3 regions of the Streptomyces sp. NBC_01077 genome follow, and region 3 is predicted to be linked to each of the others. Evidence: riboswitches for the same ligand, from Rfam matches in the RefSeq annotation. Region 3 holds a riboswitch; each other region holds the start of a gene.

Region 1 (7,609 bases), 5.9 Mb from region 3:
CGCCGACCCGGGACGCGCCCGCGGGCAGTGCCTCGTCGGCGGCCAGGGCCGGGTCCTCTACCTCCAGGTCGAGATGGACGCGGTTCTTCACGGCCTTGCCCTCCGGTACCCGCTGGAAGGCGAGCCGGACGAAATCCGGCGGGTCCACGTACGACCAGTCGGCGCTCCGGTCGACCGGAGTACCGCCGAGGAGCCCGGACCAGAACCGGACGAGTACGGCCGGGTCGGCACAGTCGAAGACGATCTCCTGAACGTGAGCGCGCATGCCTCCAGCCTACGGAGCGGGGACCCCCGCGTCCCGCTCCACGAAGGTGCCGCGTACGGCTTCCACGACCCGCCCGCGTACGGCTTCTACGAAGCTCCCGCGTACGGCTTCCACGACCCGCCCGCGTACGGCTTCTACGAAGCTCCCGCGTACGGCTCCGCGAATCGCTCCCCGAACGCCTCCGCGTCCCACGTGCCGCCGAGCGCCGGCCCCAGCCAGCTCCCCGCCGCCGCCCGGAACTCGGCCGGGTCGAGCGACCCCGACCCCTCCGGTACGGCCCCGAGGAGCGGCGCGCGCGCCGCCTCCGGCAGGTCCGCGAGGTTGCAACGCATCGCCAGGTCGGGCGCGTCCGGCCAGCTGCCGACCACCACGCCCAGTTGCTCGATCCCACGCGCCCGTAGCGCTTCCGCCGTCAGGGCCGTGGAGTTGAGCGTCCCTAGGCCCGCCGGGGCCACCACCAGGACCGGTGCGCCGAGCAGCGCCGCCGCGTCCGCGAGCGTGCCGCCCTCCTCGTCGAAGCGGACGAGCAGTCCGCCCGCCCCCTCGACCAGGACCAGGTCGTACTCGGCGGCCAGCTTCCTGGCGGCCTCGGCGACCTCCCCGGGGCCGACCGGGGCGAGCCCGGCCCGCCGGGCCGCCGTGCCCGGGGCCAGCGGCTCCGGGAAACGGCCCAGCTCGGTGGAGCCCACGGCGCCCGAGAGCCGTACGACCTCGTCCGCGTCACCGCGCTCGTCCGGTCCGACGCCCGTCTGCGCGGGCTTGAGCACGGCGACCGACCGCCCGGCGGCCGTGGCCACGGCGGCCACCGCAGCGGTCACGATCGTCTTGCCGATCTCCGTGCCCGTCCCGCTGACGACGACGATTCCCACTGCTGTCCCGGCTCCCATTGCTTTCCCCGTTCTTCCGTTCAGGCCGAGCTCGCCGCCGCGCACACCGCGGCGCAGATCCGGTCCAGGTCCTCGTCGCTCGTCACGTACGGCGGCATCGTGTAGATCAGGTCGCGGAAGGGGCGCAGCCACACGCCCGCCCGGACCGCCGCCTCCGTGGCCGCGGCCATGTCGACGTCGTGGTCGAGCTGGACGACGCCGATGGCGCCGAGCACCCGTACCTCGCGCACGCCGGGGAGGTCCGCGGCGGGGGCGAGCCCCTCGCGGAGCCCCGTCTCGATGCGCTTGACCTCCAGCGCCCAGTCCTGGGACATCAGCAGGTCGATCGAGGCGCAGGCCACGGCCGAGGCCAGCGGATTGCCCATGAAGGTCGGCCCGTGCGCCAGCACGGGAACCTCGCCGCGCGAGATCCCCTCGGCGATCTCCGTCGTGCAGAGCGTGGCCGCCATCGACAGATAGCCGCCGGTCAGTGCCTTGCCCACACACATCACATCGGGCGAGATCCCGGCCTGGTCGGCGCCGAACAGCGTGCCCGTACGGCCGAAGCCGGTCGCGATCTCGTCGAAGATCAGGAGCACCCCGTGCTCGTCGCACGCCTCGCGCAGAACGCGCAGGTACTCCGGCGGGTGGAAGCGCATCCCGCCCGCGTTCTGCACCACCGGCTCCACGATCACCGCGGCGACCTCGTCCGCGTGGAGCGCGATCTGCTCCCGCAGCATCCGGGCGTACGACTCCTCGTACGTGACCGGCGGCGCGTCCACGAAGACCTGGCGCTGGAGCACGCCCGACCACAGCTCGTGCATCCCGCCCTCGGGGTCGCACAACGACATCGGCTGCCAGGTGTCCCCGTGGTAGCCGCCGCGCCAGGTCATCAGGAGCTGCTTGCCGGGCCGGCCCACCGAGCGCCAGTACTGCAGGCACATCTTGGCCGCGACCTCGACGGAGACCGAGCCCGAATCGCTGAGGAAGACGTGCTGGAGGGGCTCGGGGGTGATCTCGACCAGGCGGGTGGCGAGCCGGACGGCCGGCTCGTGGGTGAGCCCGCCGAACATGACGTGGCTCATCCGGTCGAGCTGGCCGTGCGCCGCCTCGTTGAGCACGGGGTGGTTGTAGCCGTGGAGCGCCGACCACCACGAGGACATGCCGTCGATCAACTCGGACTGTCCGTGTACGGGTTCGGCGAGCCGGAGCCGTACACCGGAGGCGGACTCGACGACCAGCGGATCAGTACGCCCCGGCATGGGCCCGTACGGATGCCAGACGTGCGCCCGGTCCAGGGCGAGCAGTTCGTCGTTACGCATTCGGAGCGAGCTCCGTCCCGGCGCCACGGCGGCGCACCGCCACGAGGTCGGGACGGGCACCCGGCACCTCGGTCGCGGGCTCGGCCTCCGGGGCCGCCTGCGCCGCCGGCGCGTGACCGCCGCACGGCCCGCAGCCGCCACCCGCCTCCGCGTGCGAACCGCAGCCCGCGCCCTCCGCCGCGTCCTGCGAGCCGCAGCCCGCCGACGCCTGCGAACCACAACCGCCGCCCGCCGCCGCGAGCGCGTCCGCGCGGTGCTTCGGCAGCGTGGTCGTGCCCGCGCCCTCCACCTCGAAGCCCGCGTCCGCGATCATGTCCAGGTCGGCCTGGCCGGCCTGGCCCTCGCTCGTCAGGTAGTCGCCGAGGAAGATCGAGTTCGCGATGTTCAGCGCCAGCGGCTGCATCGACCGCAGGTGCACCTCGCGGCCGCCCGCGATCCGCACCTCGACGTCGGGGCAGACGAACCGCACCATCGCCAGGATCCGCAGGCAGCGCTGCGGGGTGAGGTTCCACTCCTTGGCGAGCGGGGTGCCCTCGAAGGGGATGAGGAAGTTGACCGGCACCGAGTCCGAGTCGAGCTCGCGGAGCGCGTACACGACGTCGACGAGGTCCTCGTCGGTCTCGCCCATGCCCGCGATCAGACCCGAGCAGGCCGAGAGACCGGCGGCGTGCGCCTTCTGGACGGTGTCCACCCGGTCGGCGTAGGTGTGGGTCTTGGTGATCTCCCCGTACGTCGCCTCGGACGTGTTGAGGTTGTGGTTGTACGCGTCGGCGCCGGCGTCCCGCAGCCGCTCCGCCTGGCCGTCCGAGAGCAGCCCCAGACAGGCGCACACCTCGACGCCCTCGTTCTGCTCCTTGATGGCCTCGATGGTCTTGCCGACCCGCTCGACGTCACGGTCCGTCGGACCGCGGCCGCTCGCCACCAGGCAGACCCGCTTCGCCCCGCCCGCGACACCCGCGGCGGCGGCCTGGGAGGCCTCGTCCGGCTTCAGCCAGGTGTACTTGAGGATCTCGGCCTTGGAGCCGAGCCGCTGCGAGCAGTACGAGCAGTCCTCGGGGCACAGCCCCGACTTCAGGTTCACCAGGTAGTTGAGCTTCACCCGCCGCCCGAACCACTGACGGCGCACCTTGCCGGCCGCCGCCACCACATCGAGCAGTTCGTCGTCGGAGGTCGCCAGGACGGCGAGCGCTTCTTCACGGGTCGGCAGCTCGCGCCGCAGCCCCTTCTCCACCAGCGTGTTCAGCAGGTCCATAAACGCTGATCCTTGCCTACCGCCCACCCCCGGGCCAAGGAGGATCCGAACAAACGCCGCCGATCGAGGTGTGTGGATGACCACATCCCGACCTCGGCATCCTCCGGTTAGGGTCTGTGCGCTGCCTACAAAAGGATCGCCGAATGCCACAGGCCGACGACGCACGGGCCGCGGGCCCGCGCCGTACCGCGTTCGACTGGACCGACGCGGAGGCGCGCCGCCGGGCGGACGCCGGTCTCGTCCGTACGCTGCGGCCCCGGTCGGCCGAGTCGGACCTGCTCGACCTGGCGAGCAACGACTACCTCGGCCTCACCCGCCGCGCGGAGGTCACCGGGGCGGCGGCCGAGGCGGCCAGGCGCTGGGGCGCGGGATCCACCGGCTCACGGCTCGTCACCGGCACCACCCGGCTGCACACCCGCCTGGAGCGCGAACTCGCCGAGTTCTGCGGATTCGAGGCGGCCCTCGTCTTCTCCTCCGGCTACACCGCCAACCTGGCCGCGCTGACCGCGCTCGGGGGGCGGGACTCCCTGATCGTCTCCGACGCCTCCAACCACGCCTCGATCGTGGACGGCTGCCGCCTCGCGCGCGCCGAGACGGCCGTCGTGCCGCACACCGAACCCGAGGCCGTACGCAAGACCCTCGGCGCGCACCCCGGGCGGCGGGCCCTGGTCGTCAGCGACTCCGTCTTCTCCGTCGACGGCGACAAGGCCCCGCTGCCCGAGCTCGCCGCGGCCTGCCGGGAGCACGGCGCCGGACTGGTGGTGGACGACGCCCACGGCTTCGGTGTTCTCGGCGAAGGCGGCCGGGGCGCCCTCCACGAGGCCGGACTCGCGGGCGACGACGACGTCGTCGCCACGCTGACCCTCTCCAAGTCCCTCGGCAGCCAGGGCGGCGCCGTCCTCGGCCCCGCCCGGGTGATCGAACACCTGGTCAACGCGGCCCGCACCTTCATCTTCGACACCGGTCTCGCCCCGGCCGCCGCGGGCGGCGCGCTCGCCGGCCTGCGCCTGATCAGGGCCGAACAGGGCCTCGCCGAGCGGGCCCGTACCGTCGCCACCACGCTCCACCGGCTGCTCACCGACGCCGGACTCACGGCCGCCCGGCCCGACGCGGCCGTCGTCTCGGTGCGCGCGCCCTCCCCGGAGGCGGCGCTGCGCTGGGCCGCGGACTGCCGGGAACAGGGCCTGGCGGTCGGCTGCTTCCGGCCCCCGTCCGTACCCGACGGCATCTCGCGGCTGCGCCTCACGGCCCGCGCCGATCTGACCGACGCGCAGATCGAGCACGCGGTGCGGACGATCCTGCGCACCGCGCCGGCCGCCGGGTAGGGGGTGTCTCGTCGATCAGGCCGGATCAGGGAGCGGCACCGGACGCCGCGAGCCCGGCCTGATCGACAAGACACCCCCCACGGGCCCAAGAGCGTTCCCGGGCAGCAGAGTTCACCGCTTCGGGCGACAGATGGGGACATATCTTGGTGGAACGCCGCGCGGCGCGGCACGATCGGTGGCACTCTGACGCGAAGCGCAATCCGGGGCAGCGGCCCCGGCGGGAAAGGGACAGCGTCGCCATGGCAGATCACCAGGAAGCATCCGTCACGCTGCCGAGCGACCCCGCCTCGGTCCCCACGGCCCGGCGGTACGTCGCGGACGTGCTCACGGGCTGGGGCCTGGACGACGCCGCGGAGATCGCCGACGCGATCCGGCTGATCGTCTCCGAACTGGCCACCAACGCCGTCCTGCACACCCTCGGCCAGTCGCCCACGTTCACGGTCGACGTCCGCCTGGAGCGCGAGGAACGGCTCCACATCGGCGTCACCGACAGCCACCCGCGCCGGCCGCGCCGGCTCCCGGCGGCGGTCCAGCAGGACAACGGCCGCGGCATGGTCATCATCCGCGTCCTGGCGGCGGAGGCCGGCGGCCGCCTCTCGGTCACACCGACCGAGGACGGCGGCAAGACGGTCTGGATCACTCTTCCGTGGACCGTGGCCTCCGTGGCCAGCTGCTAGGTCGTGCCTGGTCGGCCAGGGTACGGCGGCGCCACCGCACCCCTCACGAACGGACCGCTACCGCCGCCTGATCAGCGGACGCGGCCGTAGGAGACCTTCGACGACCAGATCTTGTCGAGCTTCACCCAGGAACCCGTCTTGGGTGAGTGCCAGATCTTGCCGCTACCGGCGTAGATGCCCACGTGGTAGACCCTCCCGCCGGAGTGGAAGAAGACCAGGTCCCCCTTCTGCCTGGTGGAGGCGGAGATGTGCCGGGTCTTGTTGTACTGCTGCTGCGCGGTGCGGGGCAGCGACTTGCCCGCCTTCTTGTACGCGTAGAGCGTCAGTCCGGAGCAGTCGAACCTGGAGGGTCCCGTGCTTCCGTACCGGTACGGGGCTCCCTTCTTGGACGCGGCGACGCTCAGTGCCTTGTTCGCGTGCGTGGTGGCTGCCTGGGCCTCCGATGCCGCACCTGGTGCGAACAACGTGCCGCCGACGGCGGCGAGGGTGAGAGCCGAGACGGCTCCGGCCCGGGACAGCAGGGACGGGACGTGCATCTGCGCGGTCATGCGCAACCCTTCGTCAGCCGCCTGAGAAGGATGACCTGTCGGGTTCGGGCAGGCGAAGATGCCCGGCCGCTGATGCGGCTTCACCCCAAGGGACGGCCCCGCTGCCGAAACAGCGCGTACGTCCCGTAAAAATCGGGTCCTCCACTCCTGCCGATCCAATCCTGTCGACCAGACGTCCGGGACAGCGGCAGGACTCGGCGTCCGCCCGGACCGCCCCGCCGTGGTGGCGGGGGCTTGTCGTCGACAGGGATCTTGACCCACACCCAGGGCGAAATCCGAGCTGAAACGGCGATATGTGAGGCTCCTCACGACTGATCCGTTCGGGTGGACAGGCAGCCTTTGTGATCTTCGGAGGTTTGGCCTACGAGCCTCGCACCAGCGGCGGAACGCCCGATTCCGCCAAATGCGTACACCTGTTGCGCAACTCATCCGACGCATATGTCGACTCGTCTACTACGCCGAACGGGGGAGCGATTCTGCGGTGCGCGTCGCCCGTCCGGACCTGGACACGACACGCGGGAATGTCAACTCGCCTGAGCTCGCGGGACGGTGACGCGGTCGGCTCGGCGCTCCCCGTCCAACACCCTTAGGGCGCGCGCCAACGTGTCCGCGTGCACCTCGGTCTCGCCCCGCATATGCATGAGCGTCAGGGCTTGGAGAAGCGCCTCCGCCCGCCCCACCAGGGCCTGTGCCGCGCGAAGTGCTCCATAGGTATGCGTACCCCTGGATGGATTGATCTTCCCGAGGAGGTCGACGACTTCGAGGTAGGAGTCGACCAGTTCACTCTCGGCACGCGTCAGGGCGGGCAGCGGCGGCAGCTCGGGAACCACGGCCGGCTCACCCCGCCGTGCCGCCGGCGCCCGCGCGCCGGCTCGTGATCACGTGGTCCACGAGGCCGTACGCGACCGCCGCCGGCGCGTCCAGGACCGTCAGGCGATCGAGGTCGGCGTCGATCCGCTCCCGGTCCTGCCCCGTGTGCTCGGTGAGCATCCCGGCCACCAGGGCGCGAAGTCGGAGCAGTTCGCGCGCCTCCAGGTCGAGGTCGCTCAGCTGGCCCTGCAGCGGCTCGTCCACGGCGGGCTGCTGGAGGGTGATCCGGGCGCAGGGGAGGATCATGCGCTTGCCCGGGGTGCCGCTGGCGAGCAGGACGGCGGCGGTGGACACGGCCTGGCCCAGGCAGGTGGTCTCCACGTCGCAGTGGAGCGAGCGCATCGTGTCGTAGATCGCGGTCATGGAGCTGATCGAGCCGCCGGGGGAGTTGATGTAGAGCGAGATGTCCTGTTCGGGGCCGGCGTGGTCCAGATACAGGAGCTGGGCGATGACGTCGTTGGCCGACGCCTCGTCGATCGGCGTC
Region 2 (7,609 bases), 990 kb from region 3:
GGCTGCGCTGGTACCCCAACGCGCGCCTGGAAGTCCTCAAGGACGCCGGCCACTACGCGCCCGAGGAGACCCCGCAGGCGCTGGCCGAGGTCATCGAAGCCTTCCTCGCCGGCTGACGGGACCATCGCGCTTTCACCGGGGAGGGCCGGGGCGGGAACGTTCACGGTCAGGTCGAGGGTCAGGGTCACGTTCAGGGTGAGGGTCGGTGGCCGGGTGCCGGCCGGGGGAAAGTCATCCGAACGTCGACGGAAGCGACGACTTTCGTTCCTGCCCTTCACCGACCTGCTCCCCTTCGTCGTGCCGTACCCCTTCGACCCACCCGTCGCCGAAGGGGCCGTCTTACCCTGGAGGGACGGGCAGGGGACGGGGCACACCGGTCCTCCCCGAGCCCGGAACCGTGCAGGCGGAAGGGCGGCGGGCCATGTTCTTCAGCGATCGCACCGACGCCGGTCGGCAGCTTGCCGCCCGGCTCGACCACCACAAGGGCCATGACGTCGTGGTTCTCGGTCTGCCGCGCGGCGGGGTGCCGGTGGCGGCCGAGGTGGCCGATGCTCTCGACGCCCCGCTCGACATCTGTCTCGTACGGAAGCTGGGCGTGCCCCAGCAGCCGGAGCTCGCGATGGGTGCGCTGGGCGAGGGCGGCGTGCGCGTGGTGAACGAGCGGGTGCTCCGCGAGGCCGGGGTGGGGGCGCGCGATCTGGCCGCGGTCGAGGAGCGCGAGCACGCCGAGCTCGATCAGAGGACCCGTCGATATCGGGGCAGCCGGCCATCCGTGCCGCTCGAAGGCCGGACGGTCCTCGTGGTGGACGACGGTCTTGCCACGGGTGCCACGGCTCTGGCGGCCTGCCGGGTGGTACGGGCCAGGGGCGCCGCGCGGATCGTGCTCGCGGTGCCGGTGGCGCCACGGGGATGGACGGCCCGTCTCGGCGGCGAGGCCGACGAGACGGTGAGCGTGCACGAGCCTGAGCTGTTCTACGCGATCGGACAGTTCTACCGGGACTTCGCTCAGACCGCGGACGAGGAGGTCCTCGCCTGCCTGGACCGGAACCGTGCCGCGCACGGCCCGGTCGTCCAGGACGCGGACGTACGGATCCCCGTCGCCGCCGGGGTCACCCTTGCCGGGCGGCTCGCGGTGCCCGAGGGCGCCATCGGCATCGTCCTGTTCGCCCACGGCAGCGGCAGCAGCCGGCACAGCCCCCGGAACCGGGCGGTCGCGACGGCAATGAATCGGGCGGGACTCGGAACGCTGCTGTTCGACCTGCTCACCGAGGTCGAGGCGGTCGACCGGGCGCATGTCTTCGACACACCGCTGCTGGCCGGCAGGCTTGCCCGCGCCACGGAGTGGCTCGCCGAGCAGCCCGAGAGCGACGGCCTCCCGCTCGGCTACTTCGGCGCCAGTACGGGAGCGGCCGCCGCGCTGTGGGCGGCGGGCGAACCGGAGTCGTCCGTGGCCGCCGTCGTCTCACGCGGTGGTCGACCGGACCTCGCGGCCGACCACCTGGCCAGGGTCGAGGCGCCGACGCTCCTCGTGGTCGGAGGCGCGGACGCGCTGGTCCTGGACCTCAACCGGCGGGCCGAGTCGCTTCTGCGCTGCGAGAGCCGGCTGGACGTCGTGGAGGGCGCCACGCACCTCTTCGAGGAGCCGGGTGCCCTGGAGGAGGTGGCGGAACTCGCCACCTCCTGGTTCACCGGGCACTTCCGGGTCAGTAGGCCCCGTTGACGTTGTCGATGGAGCCGTAGCGGTCGGCCGCGTAGTTGCAGGCGGCGGTGATGTTGGCGACCGGGTCGAACAGGTCCATCGACGTGCCGGGCACGTGATAGGCGAGGAAGGTCGGCTCGATGACCTGGAGCAGGCCCTTCGACGGGGTGCCGGCCACGGCGTTGGAGTCCCAGAGGTTGATGGCCTGGGGGTTGCCGGAGGACTCACGCATGACGTTGCGGTGGATCCCCTCGTACGAACCGGGGATGCCGCGCAGGGCCATGATGTCCAGCGACTGCCGGATCCAGCCGTCGAGGTTGTTCGCGTACTGGGTGGCGGCGACGGGAGCGGCCTGGACCGGAGCGGCGGCGGCGGGAGCGGCGGCCGAGGCACCGGTGTTGGTGGCGACGGCCGGGGTGGCGGTCCGGCGCTCGGAGCGGTTCGCCCGTTCGGTCGTGGCGGCCTTCTTCGCCTGCGCGGGGGCGGCCTTCACGGAATCCCGACGAAGCGTCAGTTCAAGACCTGGATGAATAAGTGACGGATTGTCACCCACGGTGCTCTTGTTGGCCCGGTAAAGACCCTTCCAGCCGCCCTGAATTCCCTTCTTCTGGGCGATGAGGGAAAGCGAGTCACCACTGACGACCGTGTAGGTGCGCGCGGCGGCCGGGGCTGCGGGAGCCTTGGCGAGGGCCTTCGCGGCGACCGGAGCGGCGGGCGCGGTGACGGCCTTGGCGGCGATTTCCGGGGCTCCGGAAACGGGTGCGGCGCCGGCCACGGCCGGGGCGATCAGCGGGAGGGCAAGAGCGGCTCCGCCCGTGCCGACCAGCGCGAGTCCACGGGAGACGGGGCGGCGGCGGGGGCGGCGGTGCTTACCGTGAGCAGGCATGACGGATTCCTCTCCGGCGCCTTCGGGGTGAGCTGTCGGGTTCGGACTGGAGATGTCCGGCCGCGCGCACGCGGCTTCACCCCGAGCCGTTCCGGATTCCGGGCCGGCGTATTCGTGGGTCCCCCGCTCCTGCCGTCGGGTGAAAGGGAGGTATTTCGAGCGGTGGCAGGATTCGGCGATCCGCTCGAATGGAGGCGACCGTAGGCCAGTAATGCGACGGAGAACAAGAGGACCGGAGTCGCGGACCCGGTAAATGGATCACAGAATTCATGGAATTCAAGATCGACCGTACGGCGGACCCGTCGAACTTCCTTGTCCGGCACGGCATGCGCGGACTTCGATCACCGGGGTGTCTCCGGGGAAGTGAGTCGCATCACCAGGTGTTCAATGTCCGAATATGCACTGTAATTCTGTTAATGGGGGAGTAGCGAAGAAAGCCCCATCGGTGGGGTGGGCACTCAAGGGCAAAAGTCGCAAAGCCGACATTCGTCATGAAAGATGGAGTGACCCCGACCGAGGAGCCGCCCGGATGCCGCCTTCCGCCTCCCTGCTCAACCCCGATGCCCTCGACCGCGAGGCCGCCGCCCTCTACGAGAGCGCCACCTGGCAGCGCATCGTCACGGACTGGACCGCCCCTACCGTGCCCGACGACACGGATCCGGGTACGGAGGGCTGGCGTGACCTGCTCACCGTTCCGGTGGACCGGCTCGTCGCCGATGCGCTCGACGCGCTGCCGCCGCCCCTTCCCGCCGAGCGCCGGTTTCCCGGCCGGATCGGAGCCGTCCTGCCCGACCGGCTGCACGCCTGGCGTCGCATCGGCCGGCCTGAGCTGCGCCCCTCGGTCCACCTCGGCTACGCGCGCCTCGTCCTGACGGAGTGGGGCTGGCAGAACGCCCCGTACAAGCTGCGCGACGCGCGCGGGGCCCGGTGCGTCTGCGGTGCGCTTCTCGCCGCCCACCGGCTCGGCTACGGCAGCGCGACGACCATGAACGAGGCGGCCGCCTGGATCATGACCGAGCTCCGGTCACGGGGGTGGGGCGAGCTGATCGGGCCGTGGAACCGGGCCCCGGGCCGTACGGCCGCCGACGCGGTGGCCCTCCTCGACGCGACGAGCCGGCGTGCGGCGCACGCCGGCCACTGACGACCGCCGACACCGCTCCGAGGTGCCGCACGCGGACCGTTCACGGACTGACCCGGGTGCGGGGATCATCCGGTGATGCTCGGCGCCCCGTTCTCGATGTGCCCGGTGTACCGGCGCGACCAGGTGCCGTCGATGTCGGCGAGGATCGTGAAGTCGTACCAGCCGTTGTTGTAGGCGACCGCGTTGAAGAAGTCCTCACGCGTGGAGCCGGCCGGGACCGTGTAGGTCCAGGGGCCGTCCGTGCGGTAGGCGTTCGAGCGGATCGTGAAGGTCACCGGTCCGGCCGAGGTGTTGCTCAGCTTGAACCACAGGGCCGTCCGGCCCGTCCCCGCCTCCGTCGCGAACCGGGACGTCACCTCGATGGCCTTGCCGGCCTTGGCGGCGTCCCCGATGAACCGGCGCAGGAAGCGGTTGGGGCCCATCATCGAGATGTCGTACTTGCCGGACCCCGACCCCAGGCCGATGTTGAAGTAGTCGGTGGCCGTGCCGCCCGCGTCGACCGTGTACTGCCAGGCGGCCGTGTCGCGGTGCTGGTGCGGGTGGATGGAGAAGTGCGCCGCCCGCTTGGCCTCGGTTCCCTGGTTCGTCATCGAGAACCAGGCGAGGATCTTGCCCGCGGCCCCGAACTCGAAGCGGTCGAGGTTGCCGTTCACCTGGTACGGCAGTGCGCGGGCCGGCCGGGTGCCGGGCTCCTGCCCGGGCTGGGCGTTGTTCTGGGGGGCCGGGTTCGGCAGCGGACCGCAGGTCGACTGGCCGATGACCTTCGACGTGGAGGGGAGGCCGGCCGGTACTCCGTACACCGGGTGGGCGAAGTCGAAGACTCCGGTCAGATCGCCCGTCACCTTCCGCCGCCAGGCACTGATGTTGGGGCAGGCGGCCGGTGTGCCGAGGGCTGTCGTCCAGCTCTCCATGAAGCGCAGGACCGAGGTGTGGTCGAAGACCTCCGAGCTCACCCAGCCACCCCGGGTCCACGGGGACATGACAATCATCGGGACGCGGAAGCCCAGACCGATCGGCACGCCGTCGAGGTACTCGCCCGGGGTGCCCGGGGGAGCGACGGGCGGCGGCACATGGTCGAAGAAGCCGTCGTTCTCGTCGTAGTTGAGGAACAGCACGGTCGAGTCGAACACCTCGGCGTCGGCGGCGAGCGCGCGGTGGACGAGATCCACGAAGTGCGCGCCGTCCCCGGGCGGCGCGTACGGGTGCTCCGAGAACGCCTCGCTCGCCACCACCCACGACACCTGGGGCAGTGTGCCCGCGACGACATCGGCGCGGATCGCGGCGGCGATGTCGTCCGGGGTCGAGCCCGTGACCTTGGGTACCGAGCCCATGCCGCGGTCGTACAGCGGGTCGCCCGGCCGCGCGTCGGTGAACTTCTTGAAGTACGCGAGGCCGTTGTCGCCGTAGTTGTCCTGGGCGTTCTGGTAGACCTTCCAGCTCACCCCGGCCCGCTGGAGCGCCTCGGCGTACGTCTCCCACGTGAGGCCCGACTCGTCGCCGCCGTCCTTGCTGGAGCCGTCGATCTTCCCGCTCCACAGGAAGGTGCGGTTGGGGCCGGTGGCGCTCAGCGTCGAGCAGAAGTATGCGTCGCAGATCGTGTAGTGGTCGGCGAGCGCGTGGTGGAAGGGGATGTCCTCGCGGTCGAGGTGGCCGAGCGTCCGGGTGTTGCCCACCCCGGTGACCCAGTTGTCGAGGCGGCCCTTGTTCCAAGCGGCGTGCTGCGAGGTCCAGCTGTGGGGCAGGTCGCCGTTGCACTGGGCGAGGGTCTCGCCGTCCACACCGCCGGCGGGCGGGGTGTCGCTGAGCTTCCAGGGGTACTGGCGGCCGCCCCAGTTGGGCTGGTTGAACATCCCCCAGCCCCCGGGCAGATTGCCCGCGGCGCGGTCGGCGAAGCCCCGGACGCCTCGCAGGGTGCCGAAGTAGTGGTCGAAGCTGCGGTTCTCCTGCATGAGGATCACCACGTGCCGGACATCGGTGAGGGTGCCGGTGGCTCCGCTCGCGGCGGCGGAGGCCGGGGCCGTCGGCAGCGCCGCGCCCGCCACGAGCCCCGCGCCGATACCGACGAATCCTCTGCGGCTGATGGGAATCATGCTCCGCCTCTCCTGTCACGGTGTGCCCCGGCGGCACATCGGAGACATGATGGGGGAGGCGAGCTTAAAGGTATACAGCCGTGCGGTAATTAATGGATTAACACCCCAGGGCGCCGTAGGGCCAAGGGGTATGGGGCTGTGGATTGGTCCGACTTCATACCAATGGCGTTCGAGGGTTTAGACGGTGAGGACCTTCACCCCGGCCTCGGTGAGCTGGGCGACCGCCTCCTGGCTGATGCCGGTGTCGGTGACGAGCAGGTCGATGCGGTCCAGACCGCAGATCCGGGCGAAGGCCCGGCGGCCCATCTTCGAGGAGTCGGTCACCACGACGACCCGGCTCGCCCGCTCCGCGAAGAGCCGGCTGATGCTCGCCTCGTCCTCCTGGTGCGCCATCACCCCGAGTCCGGCGTCGACCCCGTCGACCCCCAGCACCACCACGTCGAGCACGACCTCGTTGAGCACCCCGACCGTCAGGGGGCCCACCAGTTCGTACGTCTGGGGGCGCGCGACCCCGCCGGTGGTGACGATCTTGATCTGCGGGCGCACCGCCAGCTCGCCCGCGATGTTGAGCGCGTTGGTGACCACGGTCAGCGCGGGCCCGGTGTTCGCCGTCCCCGCCGTCCCGGCCGTCCCCGCGGTGTCGGCCCGGCCGCTCGCGAACCGCAGGGCGAGGGCCCGCGCCACCTCCGTCGTCGTCGTACCCCCGTTGAGCCCCACGACCTCGCCGGGGGCGATCAGATCGGCGGCGGCCTCCGCGATCCGGCGCTTCTCCGTGGCGTGCCGCGTCGACTTGTAGCGCAGGGGCAGCTCGTACGAGACGCCGTGGGCGACCGCCCCACCCCGTGTCCGGATCAACAGCTGCTGCTCGGCGAGCTCGTCGAGGTCCCGGCGGATCGTGGCGGCGGAGACGTCGAGGGTGGTCGCCGCTTCCTCGACCTCCAGCTTCCCCGAGGCCGCAAGTAGTTCAAGGAGCGTGTTCCACCGCTCGTGCTTGGACATGGGTCCCTCCCTCGGGCTCGTGCGCGCGTCCGATTCTATCCGTCGACGCGCGCCGGACCTGGAAAGCAGATGCATGTTTCTGCTTGAATGGCATCGACTTCAAGCATCTTCCATCATTCCTGTGCACTCTTCTTGCAAGGAGACCGGCATGAGCACCACCCGTACCGCCGTGGAGATCGCGTCCCAGCCGACGACCTGGCGTCAGGCTGCCCGCACCCTGTCCCAGCACACCTCCGCACTGCCCCGGCGGGGCGAGCGGGTCGCGGTGATCGGCTGCGGCACCTCCTGGTTCATGGCCCTGGCCTACGCCGAGCTCCGCGAGTCCGGCGGCCACGGGGAGACCGACGCCTTCGCGGCCTCCGAGTTCCCCTACGGGCGCAGCTACGACCGGGTCGTGGCCATCACCCGATCCGGCACCACCAGCGAGGTCCTGGCCGTCCTGACCCGGCTGCGCGGCACGATCCCCACGGGCGCGGTCACGGCCGACCCCACGACCCCGGTGATGGACCTCGCCGACGAGGTCGCCGTCCTCGACTTCGCGGACGAGGAGTCCGTGGTCCAGACTCGCTTCGCCACCACGGCGCTCGCCCTCTTCCGCGCGCACCTGGAGGCCGAGGACGCCCTGCCCGAGGGGGTGGCCACCGTCGAGGAGGCCGCGCGGGACGCCGAACTGGCCCTCGCCTCCCCGCTCGACGAGAACGTGCGTACGGCGGAGCAGTTCACCTTCCTCGGCATGGGCTGGACCTACGGGCTCGCCCTGGAGGCCGGGCTGAAGATGCGCGAGGCCGCGGGCG
Region 3 (7,609 bases):
GCCGTCGCCGCCGCCGTGGCGGGCGCCCCCGTCCTCGCCCGGATCGAGCGGCTCAACCTGTCGATGGGCGTCCTCACGGACGAGGGCGCGGCTGCTCTGCTCGACGGACAGCCGCTGACCCACCTCACCCACCTCGACCTCTCCCACCACTACCTGTCGGAGGCCGTGCAGAAGCGGCTGCTCGCCGCACTCGCCCCGCACGGCGTGACCGTCGACCTCGACGACGCGCAGGAGCCGGAGGACGAGGGCGACGGCGAGGTCTACCGGTACGTCGCGGTCGCCGAATGACCGCCCGCCCGCGCCTCGTGGTCGTCGGCGATCCGGCGGGCCGCCGCGTCGCGTTCTTCCAGGACGCGCTGCGGGCCGCCGGGCTGCCCGAGGCGCGGGTGGTGTCCTGGCCCGAGGTGCTGCGCGGCCGGGCACGGTTCGCGGCGGGCGAGACCGTACGCCTGGACTCGCCCGGCGAGGACACGGAGGCCGACCGGCTGCTTCGCGAGGTCGACGATCCGGCGCGGGTCGAGGGCACCGGCCGCTGGTACGAGCGGTTCGTCACCGCCACGGCGGAGCTCGCCCGGTCCGTCGCCGCGGCGGGCGCCGTTCTCGTCGACGATCCCGCCGAGCTGGCGGACCTCTTCGACAAGCGGCTGAGCCACGGCCTGCTCCGCGAAGCCGCGGTACCCGTGCCCGAGTCGCCGACGTCCGGACCCTCCGCCCCCGCCGTACGCGGCTGGGCGGACGTCAGGGCCCTGACCGCCGGGCCCGGACTGCGCCGGGTCTTCGTGAAGCTCGCGCACGGCTCCTCCGCCTCGGGAGTACTCGCGGTCGAGTCGAACGGCGCGGGCCGGGTCCAGGCCACCACGTCGGTGGAGCGGGCCCCCGACGGACGGCTCTTCAACTCCCTGCGGGTACGGCGCTACACGAGTGAGCGCGAGGTCGCCGCGATCGTCGACGCGCTCGCCCCCGACGGCCTGCACGTCGAGCGCTGGCTGCCCAAGGCCGCCCAGGGCGGCCGGTCGGCCGACGTGCGGGTGGTGGTGATCGACGGGCGGGCCACCCACGCGGTGCTCCGCACCAGCCGCTCCCCCATGACCAATCTGCATCTGGGCGGGACCAGGGGCGATCTGGACGCGGCCCGGGCCGCGATCGCCGCGGCCGGCGCTCGGTGGACGGACGCGCTCGACGTGTGCGAGCGGGCCGCCGCGGTCTTCCCCGGCACGCGGTGCGTGGGCGTGGACCTGCTCCCCGCCACGGGCTGGCGCCGCTTCGCCGTGGGCGAGGTCAACGCCTTCGGCGATCTGCTGCCGGGCCTCACGGGGCTGCCCGGCAGCGGAGCGGAGGGGCTCGACACGTACGCGGCGCAGGTCGCCGCCCAGTTCCCGGACCGTCACACCCAGCACCCCACCCGCACCACCCTCCTCCCCACCCCAACCCCCACCCCCGGCCCCGGCACCAGCACCAGCACCAGCACCAGCACCAGCACCAGCACCAGCACCACAGGAACGAGCACCGCGTGAACCAGCCCGACATGAACACGATCGTCGGGAGCCACGATCTGCTCCTGGTCACCCTCGACACGCTGCGGTACGACGTCGCGGTCGAACTCGCGGCCGCGGGCCGCATCCCGAACCTGGCCCGCCATCTCCCCGGCGGAGTCTGGGAGCGGCGCCACGCGCCCGGCAGCTTCACGTACGCCTCGCACCAGGCGATCTTCGCCGGTTTCCTGCCGACCCCGGCCTCCCCCGGCCCGCACCCGCGCCTGTTCGCGGCGCGCTTCGCGGGCAGCGAGACGACCGCAGACGGCACGTACGTCCATGACACGCCGGACTTCGTGTCCGCCCTCGCGGGCGAGGGCTACCGGACGGTCTGCGTCGGTGGTGTCGGCTTCTTCAACAGGCAGCCGCCGCTCGGCAGCGTGCTCCCCGACCTGTTCCAGGAGAGCCACTGGGAGCCCTCGTTCGGCGTCGCCTCTCCCACGTCCTTCGAGTCCCAGGTCGCCCGCGCCGAGGAGGTCGTCGCCGGTCTCCCGCACGAGCGGCGGCTCTTCCTCTTCGTCAACGTGTCCGCACTGCACCAGCCCAACTGGTTCCACCTGCCGGGCGCCACCCGCGAGACCGGTGACTCCCGGGCCACCCACGCGGCCGCCCTCGAGTACGTCGACCGGCACATCGGGCGGCTCTTCGCCGCGATGAGCGGCCGCCGTCCGTGTCTCGCGATCGTCTGCTCCGACCACGGCACCGCGTACGGGGAGGACGGCCACACCGGTCACCGGATCGGCCACGAGGTCGTGTGGACCGTCCCGTACGCGCAGTTCGAGCTCGCGGGCCCGGAGCGGGAGGCCGTGGCATGAGCGACAGCGCCACCCCGCGTCCGTACCGGAGCTACGTCTACGCCTACCCGCACAAGACGGCGTACCGGCCCCTCCCCGGCCCGGTGCCCTCCCTCGCCGCGCTCTGGCGGGACGAACCGAAGGACGCGCTCTCCCTCTATGCGCACATACCGTTCTGCGAGGTCCGCTGCGGCTTCTGCAACCTCTTCACCCGGATCGGCGCCCCCGACGAGCTGACCACCCGCTATCTCGACGCCCTCGACCGCCAGGCCGCCACCGTCCGCGAGGCCCTCGGCGACGAGGCCCCGGTGCGGTTCGCGACGGCGGCGTTCGGCGGCGGCACGCCCACCTTCCTCACCGCCGGCGAGCTGGAGCGGCTCTGCGACATCGCCGAGAAGCGGATGGGGGTGGATCTGCGGGCGGTGCCGCTCTCCGTGGAGACCTCGCCCGCGACGGCGACCGCCGACCGCCTCGTCCTGCTCGCCGAGCGGGGCGCGACCCGGCTCAGCATCGGGGTGCAGAGCTTCGTGGAGGCCGAGGCACGGGCGGCCGTCCGGCCCCAGCGCCGCGCCGACGTCGAGTCGGCCCTCGGCCGGATCCGGGACGCCGGCGTCCCCGTGCTCAACATCGACCTGATCTACGGGATCGACGGACAGACCGAGGAGTCCTGGCGTTACTCGCTCGACGCCGCCCTCGCCTGGCGCCCGGAGGAGCTGTACCTCTATCCGCTGTACGTCCGGCCGCTCACCGGCCTCGGCCGGATCTCCCCCGCCGCCGACCGGGAGTGGGACGAGCAGCGGCTGCGCCTCTACCGGTACGGCCGGGACCATCTCCTCGCGCACGGCTACGAGCAGGTGTCGATGCGGATGTTCCGGCGGACGGACGCCGCACCGCTCGGCCCCGACGACTACGCCTGCCAGACGGACGGGATGATCGGCCTGGGCTGCGGGGCCCGCTCGTACACCTCGGCCCTGCACTACTCGTTCGACTACGCGGTCGACATGCGGGAGATCCGCACGATCATCGACGCCTACACGGAGACCGCGGACTTCTCGACGGCCGAGGTCGGCCGGTGGGTCGACGCCGGGGAGGCCCGCCGCCGCCATCTGCTCCAGTCGCTGCTTCAGGCCGAGGGCATGCCGCTCGCGGGGTACGAGGAGCGGTTCGGTGCCTCGCCGTTCGCGGACTTCCCGGCGGAACTGGGCCGGTTCGAGGCGTTCGGGTGGCTGGACGAGGAGGCGCCGGCCGGGCTGCTCCGGCTGTCCCCGGAGGGCCTCGCCCACTCGGACGGCCTCGGCCCGGAGCTGTTCTCCCCCTCGGTGCGGGCCGCGATGGCCGCGTACGAGCCGAAGTAGGGGGCGGCCATGGACCTCACACCGTCGCCGATCCCGGGTACGGGCACCGACCTGGCACCGTCACCGATCCCGGTCCCGGGCATGGACCTGACGCTGCTCTACCGCGGGCCGCTCTCCTCCTGCGACTTCGACTGTCCGTACTGCCCCTTCGCCAAGCGCCGGGACAGCCGGGAACAGCTGCGCGCGGACCGGGCCGCACTGGAGCGGTTCACCGGCTGGGCCACCGGGCAGACCGAGGACCGGCTGCGCATCCTCTTCACCCCGTGGGGCGAGGGCCTGGTCCGCTCCTGGTACCGGCGGGCGCTCGTCGAGCTGTCGCGGCTCCCGCACGTCGAGCGGGTGGCGATCCAGACCAATCTGAGCTGCCGGACCGAATGGCTGGCGGACGCGGACCCGGAGAGCGTGGCGCTCTGGTGCACGTACCACCCGGGGCAGACACCGTACGAGCGCTTCCTCGCCAAGTGCGGGGAGCTGGCGGAGCGGGGCATCCGCTTCAGTGTCGGCGTCGTCGGGCTCCCCGAGCACACGGAGCACGCCCGTCGGCTGCGGGCCGCGCTGCCGCCGCACGTCTACCTCTGGGTGAACGCGGCGGAGGGCCACTCGTACACCGACGCGGAGGCCGCGGGGTGGACGCGGATCGACCCGCTCTTCCCGTACAGCCGTCATCCGCACCGCTCGGCGGGGCTGCCCTGCCGGACCGGGGAGTCGGTGATCTCGGTGGACGGCGAGGGGACGGTACGGCGCTGCCATTTCGTCAAGGCCGAGCTGGGGAATCTGTACGACGGCTCGTACCGCGCCGCCCTGCGCCCCCGGGCCTGCCCCCTCGCCGTCTGCGACTGCCACATCGGCTACGTCCATCTGGAGACGCTGCCGCTGTACGACGTGTTCGCCGGCGGGATCCTGGAGCGGATCCCCGCCGGCGTGCACCCGCCTGCGGTCCCCGGAACTACAGGGGCATGAGGTCGGGGCGCTTCGCCTCGACGTGGTCGCCGGAGCTCTCGCCGCGCAGCCGGCGGCCGATCCAGGGCACGAGGTACTCCCTGGCCCAGTGGATGTCGTCGCGGCGCACCTCGAGCGTGCCGCGCGGGGGTACCGGCGGCCACGCCTGGTCCGGGTCGGCCGGCACCGGCATGCCGAGGACCTGGGCGGCGCGCAGGGCGACCCGGGTGTGGCCGTCGGACGAGAGGTGCAGCCGGTCGTCGTCCCAGGCGCGCCGGTCCTGCACGGACTTCAGGGACCAGAGGTCGAGGACCGGACAGCCGTAGCGGTCCGCGATGGCCCGGACGTGCCCGTTGTACGTGGCGATCTTGCCGCGCAGGTGCTTGAGGAGCGTGACGCCGCGCGTGTCGAAGCCGGTGGTCACCATGACGGTGCCGACGGCGGAGGTCAGTTCGGCGACGGCGCGCTCGAAGCGCTCGGCGACGTCGTCGGGGTCCGTGCCGGGGCGGATGATGTCGTTTCCGCCGGCGCAGAAGGTCACCAGGTCGGGGGCGAGTTCCTTCGCCCGGGGGACCTGTTCCGCCACGATCTGGTCGAGGAGGCGCCCGCGTACGGCCAGGTTGGCGTAGCGGAAGGCGTCGTGCTCCGGCAGCTGGTCGGCGAGCAGCACCGCGAAGCGGTCCGCCCAGCCCACGTACGTCCCGTCGGGCCCGGGGTCTCCGACGCCCTCGGTGAAGCTGTCACCGATCGCCGCGTACGACCCGAATGCGTTCTTGTCTCTTGATCTCGAATCGTCTGCCACGGGAGCACATCCTTCCCTTTCGGATGTGACCTACGCGACCGTAAGGAGGGGTTGACGCCGGGTGACATATGCCACCGATAAAGAATTTGCCAAGCCGGAATAGACGGGGAACACGCCGGAGGCCCGGCACGCGTGTGCCGGGCCTCCGAGTGACGACGGGGCGTCAGATGTTCACACCGTGCTGACGCAGGGCGGAGATCGGGTCGATGTCGGAGCCGTACTCCGGCCCGGTACGCATCTCGAAGTGCAGGTGCGGGCCGGTGACGTTGCCGGTCGCGCCGGAGAGGCCGATCTGCTCGCCGCCGCTCACGGTCTGGCCGGCGGAGACGGAGATCGAGGAGAGGTGGGCGTACTGCGAGAAGGTGCCGTCGGCGTGCTGGATGACGACCTGGTTGCCGTACGCGCCGCCGTCGCCGGCGGAGTAGACGGTGCCGGGGCCGACCGCGACGATCGTGGTGCCGGTGGAGGCCATGAAGTCGACACCGGTGTGGTAGCCGGAGGACCACATGGAGCCGGCGGCGCGGTACGGGGTGGACATGCCGCCGCTGACCGGGGCGACCCAGCCGGAGGAGGAGGTCGCGCCGGCCGAGGAAGAGGAGCCGGACGACTGCGTGCTCGCGGCCGGGGCGGCGGAACGCTCGCTGCTTCGGGAGGCGCGCGAGGTGTCGCCGTTCTTCGCGGAGTCGCTCGAAGAGGCCTTCGCGGAGCTCTTGGGAGCGGCGGCCTTGGGCGCGGCGGCCGGAGCGGTGCTCTTGGCGCCGAGGGTGAGCCTCATTCCGGGCAGGATGAGCGAGGGGTTCTCGCCGACGACCTGGCGGTTGTCCGCGTACAGCTTCTGCCAGCCACCGGTGAGGTGGTGCTCGGCGGCGATCTTCGACAGGTAGTCGCCCCGCACGACGGAGTACGTCTTCGGCGCGGCCTTGGCGGTGGTGGGCGCGGCCTCGGCGACGGCGGGGGCCTTCACCTGGGCGGCGGCGGTGACGGCCTGGCCGGGAGCGGCGGCCGGGGCGGCCTGCTCGGCGGCGTGGGCGCCGGTGGCACCGAGGAGCGGGAGGGCGACAACGGCGCCTCCCGTACCGGCGGCGACGATTCCGCGGGTCAGGGGGTTGCTCTTGGGACGGCGGTGCTTACCCTTCGCGGGCATGGCGAATTCCTCTCCGGCGCCTACGAGGTGAGCTGTCGGGTTCGGACTGGAGATGTCCGGCCGCGCTCTCACGCGGCTTCACCCCGAGCCGTCCTGCGTCGCGGGACCGGCGTACTTCCTGGGTCCCCCGCTCCTGCCACGCATGGGATGAGTGGAATTCCGGACGGTGGCAGGATTCGGCGGTCCGACCGGATTGACGGTGACGCTAGACGAGCCGGGTCGGCGCGAACAAGCCAATGATTTCTTCCGGCTTTCCCCGTACGGCCTTTCACCCGGAATTCCGGTCACCCTCCGTGGATGACGGACCTTCGATTTCCTTTTTCCGTACGGCAATTGCTCCGGCCCGTCGGCCACGATCCGTCACTTCTATGACCCTGCTCACGCGCCGGGTCTCATCTCGCCTGTAAACAGGGCGCGTTATACACAACGCCTCAAATTCGGACAGATCGCCCATTCCCGTCCAGGGGGGTGCGCCATCACGGCCTCACCTGGATGATTGCCCCTGGAACCGACCACGCGTCGGGTACCCGAACGTCGACCCCCAGGAGCATCCGTGACGCAGCAGCTGCCGCAGGTCCCGCCCACCGAAGCGAACGAACCCGAGCTGGCCGAGGTCCGCAACTTCCGGGACGTGGGCGGCCTGCCGACGACGGACGGGCGTGCCGTGCACCCCGGCCGCCTCTTCCGCAGCGGCCACCTCGCCCACGCCACCGAGGAGGACGTCGCCTTCCTCGACTCGCTCGGGCTGCACACCGTCTTCGACTTCCGGAACCTGGCCGACCGCAAGGTCGAGGGCCCGGACGTCGACCTTGCGGGTGTACGGAACGTGAACATACCGCTCAACGACCCGGCCGACGGCAAGGAGTTCTGGAAGCTCGTCCGCGACGGCGACATCGAGCAGCTGCGGGACATCCTCGGCGACGGCAAGGCCGCGACCCGAATGTCCGACTCGTACCGGAAAATGGTGGTCGAGCGGACCGGGGAGCACAGCCGGATCCTGCACTCCCTGGCGGAGGACAGCCTCCCCGCCCTGATGCACTGCG

The links. A riboswitch is a leader RNA that binds a small molecule or an ion and turns the genes downstream of it on or off. The one in region 3 is predicted to bind cyclic di-AMP.
Region 1: linked by a shared signal. The riboswitch ahead of OG462_RS08765 (C40 family peptidase) and the one ahead of OG462_RS35555 (peptidoglycan DD-metalloendopeptidase family protein) in region 3 are both predicted to bind cyclic di-AMP.
Region 2: linked by a shared signal. The riboswitch ahead of OG462_RS39755 (transglycosylase SLT domain-containing protein) and the one ahead of OG462_RS35555 (peptidoglycan DD-metalloendopeptidase family protein) in region 3 are both predicted to bind cyclic di-AMP.

The regions. Positions count from the first base shown of each region.
Region 1 covers NZ_CP108669.1:2,000,324-2,007,932, reverse strand. Annotated here, with positions in the region: gene OG462_RS08795 (VOC family protein) at 1-265, opposite strand, end outside; gene bioD (dethiobiotin synthase) at 400-1,134, opposite strand; gene OG462_RS08785 (adenosylmethionine--8-amino-7-oxononanoate transaminase) at 1,173-2,453, opposite strand; gene bioB (biotin synthase BioB) at 2,446-3,705, opposite strand; gene OG462_RS08775 (8-amino-7-oxononanoate synthase) at 3,849-5,030, shown strand; gene OG462_RS08770 (ATP-binding protein) at 5,270-5,707, shown strand; gene OG462_RS08765 (C40 family peptidase) at 5,779-6,255, opposite strand; cyclic di-AMP (ydaO/yuaA leader) riboswitch at 6,259-6,455, opposite strand; gene OG462_RS08760 (hypothetical protein) at 6,780-7,085, opposite strand; gene OG462_RS08755 (ATP-dependent Clp protease proteolytic subunit) at 7,093-7,609, opposite strand, start outside.
Region 2 covers NZ_CP108669.1:8,872,522-8,880,130, forward strand. Annotated here, with positions in the region: gene OG462_RS39745 (alpha/beta fold hydrolase) at 1-116, shown strand, start outside; gene OG462_RS39750 (phosphoribosyltransferase family protein) at 422-1,720, shown strand; gene OG462_RS39755 (transglycosylase SLT domain-containing protein) at 1,704-2,585, opposite strand; cyclic di-AMP (ydaO/yuaA leader) riboswitch at 2,590-2,773, opposite strand; gene OG462_RS39760 (hypothetical protein) at 3,115-3,726, shown strand; gene OG462_RS39765 (phosphocholine-specific phospholipase C) at 3,792-5,816, opposite strand; gene OG462_RS39770 (DeoR/GlpR family DNA-binding transcription regulator) at 5,994-6,815, opposite strand; gene OG462_RS39775 (SIS domain-containing protein) at 6,964-7,609, shown strand, end outside.
Region 3 covers NZ_CP108669.1:7,879,587-7,887,195, reverse strand. Annotated here, with positions in the region: gene OG462_RS35585 (STM4015 family protein) at 1-288, shown strand, start outside; gene OG462_RS35580 (STM4014 family protein) at 285-1,514, shown strand; gene OG462_RS35575 (STM4013/SEN3800 family hydrolase) at 1,526-2,347, shown strand; gene OG462_RS35570 (STM4012 family radical SAM protein) at 2,344-3,681, shown strand; gene OG462_RS35565 (STM4011 family radical SAM protein) at 3,763-4,641, shown strand; gene OG462_RS35560 (SGNH/GDSL hydrolase family protein) at 4,628-5,422, opposite strand; gene OG462_RS35555 (peptidoglycan DD-metalloendopeptidase family protein) at 5,586-6,566, opposite strand; cyclic di-AMP (ydaO/yuaA leader) riboswitch at 6,571-6,758, opposite strand; gene OG462_RS35550 (tyrosine-protein phosphatase) at 7,120-7,609, shown strand, end outside.